One region of the Sorangium sp. So ce327 genome, then DNA from elsewhere that is predicted to be linked to it. Evidence: predicted binding sites of a transcription regulator. Region 1 holds the regulator's gene; the other holds the start of a gene.
The links. The regulator HrcA, encoded in region 1, represses chaperone genes, less so after heat shock. The targets are predictions, from matches to a motif close to GNTAGCACTCNCCNNNGGNGAGTGCTANC.
Positions count from the first base shown of each region.

Region 2: a site for HrcA is predicted at 1,668-1,696, ahead of groES (co-chaperone GroES). Genes of this name have one in related genera too.

Region 1 covers NZ_CP150330.1:13,391-17,932, forward strand. Annotated here, with positions in the region: gene WME95_RS00040 (hypothetical protein) at 1-463, opposite strand, end outside; gene WME95_RS00045 (hypothetical protein) at 541-1,335, opposite strand; gene hrcA (heat-inducible transcriptional repressor HrcA) at 1,692-2,735, shown strand; gene WME95_RS00055 (RluA family pseudouridine synthase) at 2,728-3,687, opposite strand; gene WME95_RS00060 (response regulator transcription factor) at 3,987-4,542, shown strand, end outside.
Region 2 covers NZ_CP150330.1:8,790,122-8,794,663, forward strand. Annotated here, with positions in the region: gene WME95_RS32760 (hypothetical protein) at 80-745, opposite strand; gene WME95_RS32765 (hypothetical protein) at 745-1,350, opposite strand; gene groES (co-chaperone GroES) at 1,804-2,094, shown strand; gene groL (chaperonin GroEL) at 2,128-3,756, shown strand; gene WME95_RS32780 (GNAT family N-acetyltransferase) at 3,885-4,418, shown strand; gene WME95_RS32785 (TrmH family RNA methyltransferase) at 4,465-4,542, opposite strand, start outside.

The sequences.
Region 1 (4,542 bases):
TCTCGACGTAGCCCAGCTGGAAGCTGGGGCCTTGCACGATCCGGTTCAGCCGTCCCCACACGTAGACGTTATCGTCCGCGAGCTGGAAGTCGGGTCGGTACTCGACGGACGTCGTGAGCGAGAAGCCCACCCGCTTGGCCGGCTGCATGTAGCCGTAGCCGGTGCCGGCGATGTGGACGGTGATCGTCTGGGCCGCGTCGTTGACGTCGTACGAGCACTGCATCGGGAAGAACCGCCCCATGGACGCCGATCTGTCCTGCAGGCGCAGCGAGACCCCGCTCTTCAGCATCTCGGGGCAGATCTTGCTGGCGCCGAAGTTCGAGAACAGGAACCAGCGGAGGGCGGGGCTCGCGTTCACGGGACCGCTGACGCAGGGGCAGCCGACGAACGTGAACGACAGCGCGACGGCGGCGAGCGCCAGCGCGGCGGACGCGCGGGAGAGCGGGGGTCTTCGTGCGGGCACGCGGGCTAACATAGCGGGTCGACCTCGAAGGGAGAGCGGGTTTGCGCGCGGGAGGACGGAGGACGGCCCCTCCCGGATCAGCGCACGAGATGCCATTGGACGCCGGGGGTCACCTCGAGATGCAGGTGATTTTTGTGCGCCCGGTCGTAGTTGGGCGTGAGGATCGACGTGAAGATGTGCTGGTCCACGGCCTCGCACACGATGGATCGCAGCTCTCGCGCCGCCGCGTCCGCTGGAGGGCCGCTGCCCGCCCCCTTGCCGGCCCCGCGGGGCCGCCCGGTCGGGCGGGCGCTCTCGCCGCAGACCGGCGCGCCGCGCCTGCCGACGAAGTCGCGCTCCACCTCGAGCCAGTCCTCCGCGAACCCGCCGCCGACGCGCTCCTTGACGAACCTGTAGGGGTCGATCGCGAGCCCGCCGGGGTGCCTCGTGGCGAGCCTGCCCTCGGGCCACATCCTGGCCGGAGGCCGCCAGGCCGAGAACATCAGCACCTCGTCGATGTCGTGCGCGCGGAGGATCCGGCTGAAGTCCGAGAGCGCCAGCGCGAGGCGGCAGTCGAAGACGTCGTGCGGGTTTCCCGCGCGTTGATGGGCCGGCAGCGCCGTCCGGTAGAGGACCCCGCCGACCCCATGCATCAGCCGCACCGGAGCGAGCACGCCCGGCGCGCGCTGCACCGGCTGGAACGCGATCTTCCGCTGCGTGAGCGCCGCACGGCATTGCTCCGCGCTCATCGCCGCGTAGCGCGCCGACGGGTGCTTCGCCCAGTCCTGATGGTACCTGACCTTCGGCTTGCCCTGCGCGCTCGGCGCGACGGCGAGGGGGCCGAGCGCGAGGGCGAGCGCGCAGGCAGCGGCGGCATGGCGTGCGGGCGGCATCGTTGCGGTACATCCCTCGTGCGAAGCAAGGCAGGCCGACCCTCTCGGGGGGGGGGGCAAGTGACCACGACCACGACCACGACCACGTGGCCGAGTGGCGGCCGGCCGCGCCGCCATCCGGTGGAGCGGGGCCCTCGTGCGCGGGGTGGCCAGTGGCTACTGCCCGATCCTACCGCGACATTTGACCGGGCCGCGCGATCCCCTCAAAATGGGTCGCATGCGCGTCCGTGGGTCAAGCGCCCGCACGCGCAGCTTGACGTACGGGAGCGAAGGTCCGGCCCGCATGGCTTCCCGGTCCGGGCGGTCCCTGGTCCAGGTAGCCACCGCGGCGCGCTTGTGCGCTGCATGCAACTGACATGGGTGATCTTTCCAACCGAGCTCGAAAGATCCTTTTCGCCGCGGTCACCGAGTTCATCGCAACGGGCGACCCAGTTGGCAGCAGGACGCTCGCCCGGAAGTACGGGCTGGATCTCTCGGCTGCCTCGATCCGCAACGTGCTCGCCGACCTCGAGGAGGCGGGGTACCTCCACCAGCCGCACACCTCTGCCGGGCGGATCCCGACCGATCGCGCGCTCCGGCTGTTCATCGACGCGCTCGTCGAGCTCCGGTCGCTGTCCCCCGAGCAGCAGGCCGAGCTGAGCGCGAGGTTCACCGAGATCTACGCGGGGGCGAACGATCCGCTCCGCGAGACCGGGCGCTACCTCTCGGAGCTGTCCGGCGCCGCGGCGGTCGTCGCGGCGCCGCGGGCGGAGCTCCGCGCCCTCGCCCAGCTGCGCTTCATCCCGACCAAGCCCGGGCAGCTGCTCGCGGTGCTCGTCTTCGCCGACGGCTCGGTCGCGAACCGCTTCATCTCGGCCGACGAGGCGATCAACGAGGGCGAGCTCACCCGGATCCACAACCTGCTCACCGACGTCATCGAGGGGCGCACCCTGGGCGAGATCCGGGACCTGTTCGCCCGCCGCCTCGCGGACGAGCGCCTCCAGATCGACGCGCTGAGGCGCCGCGCCTTCGAGCTCGGCAGCAAGGCGACGGCCGACGTGACCCGGCGGAGCGAGGTCGTCATCGAGGGGCAGAACCGCCTGATCGATCTGCCTGAGTACGCCGACGTCGACCGGCTCAAGAAGCTGATGAAGGCGCTCGAGGAGCGCGAGGAGCTCGTCGATCTGCTCGACCGGACGCTCGCCGCCGGCGCGGGTGAGGTCACCGTGTTCGTCGGCAGCGAGGCGGGCGACCTTGGCGGAGGCCAGCTCAGCCTCGTCGCTGCGCCGTACATGGAGAACGGCCGCGTCGCCGGGACCGTGGGCGTGCTCGGCCCGACGCGGATGGACTACGCGAAGGTCATGCCGCTGGTCGACGCCACGGCCGCGGCGATGACCGAGGTCCGCGGCAAGGTCAAGTAGCGCCCCTCCGCTGCGGCGCGCGGAGCCGCTCGAGCACGTCGTCGAAGTCCGGGGGCGGCGGCGCCTGGAAGCGCATCGGCCGATCGTCGGCCGGGTGGTTGAAGCCGAGCTCGGCCGCGTGGAGCATCAACCGCGCGGCCGGGATCTTCGTCCCGCGGTAGTCCCGCACGTAGACCGTCTCGCCGACGAGCGGGTGCCCGGCCTCCGCGAGGTGGATGCGGATCTGGTGCGTGCGTCCCGTCTCGAGCCGGCACGCGACGAGCGTCACGCCCCCGGCGCCGGCTCCCTCCTGCGGCCCTCGGAGCACCTCGATCGGCTCCACGTGCGTCACCGCGAGCTGCCCCTCGCGCCGCCCGTCGCGCGCCGAGCCGCGCAGCCCGTCGCCCCGATCCTCGACGAGGTAGCTGCGGTAGGTGCCGCGCGGGACGGCGCCGTGCGCGAGCGCCAGGTACTGCCGGTGCATCGCGCGGACGCGGAGCTGCTGCGCGAGGTGCTTCTTCGCGGCGAGCGTCCGCGCGAAGACCAGCAGCCCGCTCGTCCCCTTGTCGAGGCGCTGCACCACGCCGAGCGGCGCGCGCCCGCGCAGGCGGTCGCGCCTGGCCAGCACCTCGCGCACCAGCGCGTCGAGGGTCGCGGCCTGCTCCGCGGGATCCTCGTCGCCGAACGGGATGGTGCTCACCCCGGCGGGCTTGTTCACCACGACGACGCTCGCGTCCGCGTAGACCACGAGCTCGCCCTCGAGCTTGCGCCGCCGCACGGTCTCGGGCCTCGGCGCGTGCAGGCGGACCTCGATCAGCTCCCCGCCGAGCACCCGCCGACGGGCGCTCGTCGCCACCGCGCTCCCGACAAGCACCTTGCCGGTCTCGATCAACCGGCGCGCGTCGGACCACGAGACCTCGGCCAGCGCACGGACGGCCCCGTCCAGCGGACGCCGATCCAGCTCGGCGGGCACCGTCCAGCGGCCATCCTGCGGAGGTCTTACCTGGGCGGCCGGGTGGACCCCGGTCGTTTTGGCGGTTTTGTCTTCGTGGCTCGGCGGAGTGGCGGGTCGGAGCGGACGCATGTAGAGCTCAGCGGGGCGCCTCGGCTCCGCCCACCAGCGTGGGACCGGGCTCTACCGGCGCGGAAAAACGCGCCTCCGCGGGGCCCGCGGGGGCGAAATACACCGCGAATGTTGACACATCGCGCGACGGGGGCCGAAGATATCCAGAGCCGTCGCCGCTTTCTCGCCATCTGAGAGGAGACCCGTTCGTGGCCAGCACCCTTCTCGCCGTAGACGACAGCGTGACCATGCGCAAAGTGCTCGAAATCACCTTTGCGGGTCAGGATTTCCGCGTCGTGACGGCGAGCAGCGCCGACGCTGCGCTGCAGAAGCTCAAGAGCGATAAACCCGACCTGGTGATCGCCGACGTCACGCTCGAGCCGAAGAACGGCTACGAGCTGTGCAAGGCGATCAAGCAGGCCTCACCGGCGACGCCCGTCCTGATCCTGTCGTCCAAGCAGAACCCGTTCGACCCCGCGAAGGGATCGGGCGCGCAAGCGGACGATCACATGGACAAGCCGTTCGACACCCAGCAGATGATCGACAAGGTCAAGAAGCTGCTGGCGTCGCGCGGCGAAGCGAAGCCCGCCGCCGCGGCGGCCCCTGCTGCCGCGGCGCCTGCGCCCGCGCGCTCTCCTGCGGCGCAGCCCGCCGCAGCCGCCGCTCAGCCCGCGGCCGCCGCGCAGCAGGCGGCAGCGAGCCCGCTCCAGCGCGCGAAGACCCTCATCTACACGCCCAACGCGCCGGCCACGAGCGCTGTGCCGG
Region 2 (4,542 bases), 4.8 Mb from region 1:
CGGCCGCGGCGAGCGCTCTTCGTCGTCGCCGCCCGTTCGCCGCCCTCCCGAGCGACCCCGAGCACCCGGGAGGACGCGCTCACGCGGCGCGCGCGAGGGCGATCTTTTCCGTCTGCCCCGCCGCATAGAAGCGTCGCAGCGCCGCCAGCAGCTCGGCGTGACGCCCGTGGCGGGCAAACTCGGCCTCGAGTCGGCCCGCGAACCGCGCCGCCAGATCGTTCGCGATCCGGTAGCGATCGCCGGTCTCCGTGCCCGGGGGATCCATGAAGGTGACCCGCTCGAAGAGATGGGCGCGGATCCGCGCGGCACGCTCGGGCTCGAAGCGCCCCGCCCCGGGTGGGGCCGCCTCGTGGCGGCGCCGGAGCGGCGGGCCTGGCGGCTCGACCTCGTCAGCCAGATCGCCATAAACGAGCAGCACGTATTTGTCGACCTCGGCCTGGAGCTCGAGCTCGAGCTGGGTCGCCGGCAGCTCCCTGCGGGCCCGCTCGGCCACATAGAGGAAGTGGCTCACGCCCTCGACGATCTGGCAGATCTCGTCGAACGTCCGCTCTCGCCCCCGCGTGATCGCCCGGCGGGGCAGGTGCAGCGCGATCTCGATATCCCCGTCGGCGTGCCGGATCAGCAGCGCTTCGCGTGCGCTGCCGTCCGTCAGCCGGATGAAATCGTCGACCGCGGGCGCGTCATCGAGCGCATAGGTGCGGGCCAGGTGCTCCTGGATCCGGGACGGGAAGGTCGCCCCCCGCATCAGTTGAGCCCGCCCGTACCACGGCTCGGCACGAGCCCTCGTGCTCCGAGCTCATCCGCGAGGCGGCTCGATCCCGTACGAACCCAGCGCTCGTACAGCCGGAGCACCGAGCGCTCGTCCCGAGCCCCGGACGCGAGCGTACCGTCGGCCACATCGTTCAGGACGCTCACGAACCGCTCGAATTTCTCGGCCATCTCCGAAAGAACATCGGGCCCCTGGCCGACGCGCGCATTGAGGCGCAGCATAGCGGCCGCATGGTGGTAGGCGGTCGACCCGACCCCGACCACGTAGCCGCGATCGACCCCCTTCAGCTCGATGTGGCCGCCGAAGAAACCGACCACGTAGAGGACGCTGTCTCCCAGGTTACGCAGCCGCTGGAAGCGCTCGGCTCCGGAGGCTTCCAGCGCGTCGCGCAGAAGAAAGGTCAGGGGCTGGTTGAAGGCAGACTCGGCATGCTCGTCCGGGTGAGCAAAAGCACAGAGCAGACCGACGAGGTAACTCGACGCCGCCTCGGTTACGGCGACGTTCCGAACTCGGAGCGCCTCGTCCACAACCTCCTGGAAATAGCGGGTCATGCTCGGGGAGAGAGAGATCGCTTGGCTCACAGCGGCACCTCACTTATGCGGGTGCCCTGGATACCGACGTAACCCGGGCCACCGCGCGCTCAGGTCAACCAGACACGTCCTGACGGCCTCCCTGGGGCTGGAGACCCTGAGGGCATCGCGTCACTGTGCTGCCGCAGCTTTGCCCTCATAAGCGCATTTTAGCCGAGGGGCTCCGCCGGGCCCAGCCTTGCGCCACGCACCTTCCCCTGCAATCTCCAGAACTTACAGCCACCTCTGCGCCTGGCTGCCAACGCGCAAAGTGCCGGCCTGGGGCCACTCTTGACACCCTCCAGGGGGTGGCTATCTTCCGCGCGCTCGCTAGCACTCGCCACAGGTGAGTGCTAGCAAAGTGCCCAGACTGCAATCGTAGGGGGCCTTCCGGCGCGCTCATTCGCGCCGGCTGGGTCTCACCGTTCGTGGGACGCGGCGCTCGTCCCCGGAGGACTTGCAAAGATGAAGATTCGACCGCTCCAGGACCGCGTGATCGTTCAGCGCGTGAAGGAAGAAGAGAAGACCAAGGGAGGTCTCTACATTCCGGACACCGCGAAAGAGAAGCCCATCGAGGGGACCGTCGTCGCCGTCGGCAACGGCAAGGTCGCCGAGGACGGTACCGTGCGGAAGCTCGACGTCAAGGAGGGCGATCGCGTCCTCTTCGGCAAGTACTCGGGCACCGAGGTCAAGATCGACGGCGAGGAGCACCTCATCCTCCGCGAGGACGACATCCTCGGCGTGATCGAGAAGTGACGCGGGCGACAGAAGGAACTTAGGAGAGACACCATGGCAGCCAAGGAAATCATCTACAACGAGTCCGCCCGCAGCATGATCCTCGCGGGGGTCAACGCCCTCGCCGACGCGGTCAAGGTCACCCTCGGCCCGAAGGGGCGCAACGTCGTCATCGAGAAGAGCTTCGGCTCGCCGACGGTCACCAAGGACGGCGTCACGGTCGCCAAGGAGATCGAGCTCGAGAACCGCTTCGAGAACATGGGCGCCCAGATGGTCCGCGAGGTCGCCTCGAAGACGAGCGACATCGCCGGCGACGGGACGACCACCGCGACGGTGCTCGCCCAGGCGATCTACCGCGAGGGCTCCAAGCTCGTCGCGGCCGGGCACAACCCGATGGAGATCAAGCGCGGCATCGACAAGGCGGTCGAGGCGATCGTCGAGCACCTCCGCAGCTCCGCCAAGCAGACCAAGGACGCGAAGGAGATCGCGCAGGTCGGCACGATCAGCGCGAACGGCGACGAGACGATCGGCAAGCTCCTCGCCGACGCCATGGAGAAGGTCGGCAAGGAGGGCGTGATCACGGTCGAGGAGGCCAAGAGCGCCGACACGACCCTCGACGTGGTCGAGGGCATGCAGTTCGACCGCGGCTACCTCTCGCCGTACTTCGTGACCGATCCCGAGGCCATGAAGGCGAACCTCGAGGACTGCTACATCCTCATCTCGGAGAAGAAGATCTCCAACATGAAGGACCTGCTCCCGGTGCTCGAGGCGATCGCCAAGAGCCAGAAGCAGCTCCTCATCATCGCCGAGGACGTCGAGGGCGAGGCGCTCGCGACCCTCGTCGTGAACAAGCTCCGCGGCACGCTGCACTGCGCGGCCGTCAAGGCGCCGGGCTTCGGTGACCGCCGCAAGGAGATGCTGAAGGACATCGCCACCCTGACGGACGGCCAGGTGATCGCGGAGGAGCTCGGCCTCAAGCTCGAGAACGTCACGATCAGCGATCTCGGCCGCGCGAAGACGGTCCTCATCGACAAGGACAACACCACGATCGTCGGCGGCCAGGGCAAGAAGGACAAGATCAAGGCTCGGCAGCAGGAGATCCGCGCTCAGATCGAGAACACGACGAGCGACTACGACCGCGAGAAGCTCCAGGAGCGGCTCGCGAAGCTCGTGGGCGGCGTCGCGGTCGTCAAGGTCGGCGCTGCGACCGAGACCGAGATGAAGGAGAAGAAGGCCCGCGTCGAGGACGCGCTCCACGCGACCCGCGCGGCCGTCGAGGAGGGCATCGTCCCGGGCGGCGGCGTGGCGCTCATCCGCGCGCAGAGCTCGCTCGAGAAGCTCAAGGTCAACGACGAGCAGCGGTTCGGCGTGAACATCATCCGCCGCGCCATCGAGGAGCCCCTCCGCCAGATCTCGGCCAACGCCGGGGAAGAGGGCTCGATCGTCGTGCAGAAGGTGCGCGACGGCAAGGACTCGTACGGCTACAACGCCGCGTCGGGCGACTACGGCAACCTGCTCGAGATGGGCGTCATCGATCCGGTCAAGGTCGTCCGGTCGGCGCTCCAGAACGCGGCCAGCGTCGCCAGCCTGATGCTCACCACCGAGGCGCTCATCGCTGAGCGGCCGAAGGAGGAGAAGCCGGCGGCTGGTGGCGGCCACGCGGGCCACGGCCACGACTTCTGATCGCGACGCGCCGCGCTGACCGCTAAGCCCGGCGGGCGAGGGCCGGCTTCCTCCTCAGGAAGTCGGCCCTTCGCCATTTCGACTTCCGGCGGGCCGCGGCGCATGATCTGATCCGGCGCAGGTTCGCGATGAGCACCCTGACTACCGAGCGCCTGGCGCTCACCCCGGTCTCGCTGCCCCTGCTCGAGGCGGTCATCCGCGGAGATCGCGCCGAGGCCGAGGCCCTGTCCGGCGCGCGCTTCCCTGGCGCCTGGCCCGGGCGCGCGCTCGTCGAGCGCGCCTTCAGCTCGCCGCTCGACCGGCTGCGCGACGATCCAGAGGCATTCCTGTGGGGCACGCGGCTGATGGTGACGCGCGGGCAGGAGGAGCGCGTCGTCGTCGGCAGCGTGGTGCTGAACGGCCGGCCCGACGCGACCGGCACGGTGGAGATCGGCTACGGCGTCGAGGGCAAGTCCCAGGGCCAAGGCTACGCGACGGAGGGGTCGCGCGCCGTCCTGCACTGGACGATGCAGCAGCCGGGCGTGAGGCGCGTCATCGCGACCACGCCGGCCTGGCACCGCGCGTCGCTCCGGGTGATCGAGAAGCTCGGGATGCGCCCTGCTGGGACGCTCGATCACGACCTCCTGGGCGAGCTCCTCGTCTTCGAGCGCTACCCCGAGTAGCGCCCCTCCGTCCACGGACGGGGGCCCGCGCGGCGGCGTGAGCCGCTCACCCTCCTGCGCGGCTCACGCCGCCGCGCGGGTCGCGCCGCCGGGCCCACTCGCACAGGGTCATGCCCGCCGCGAT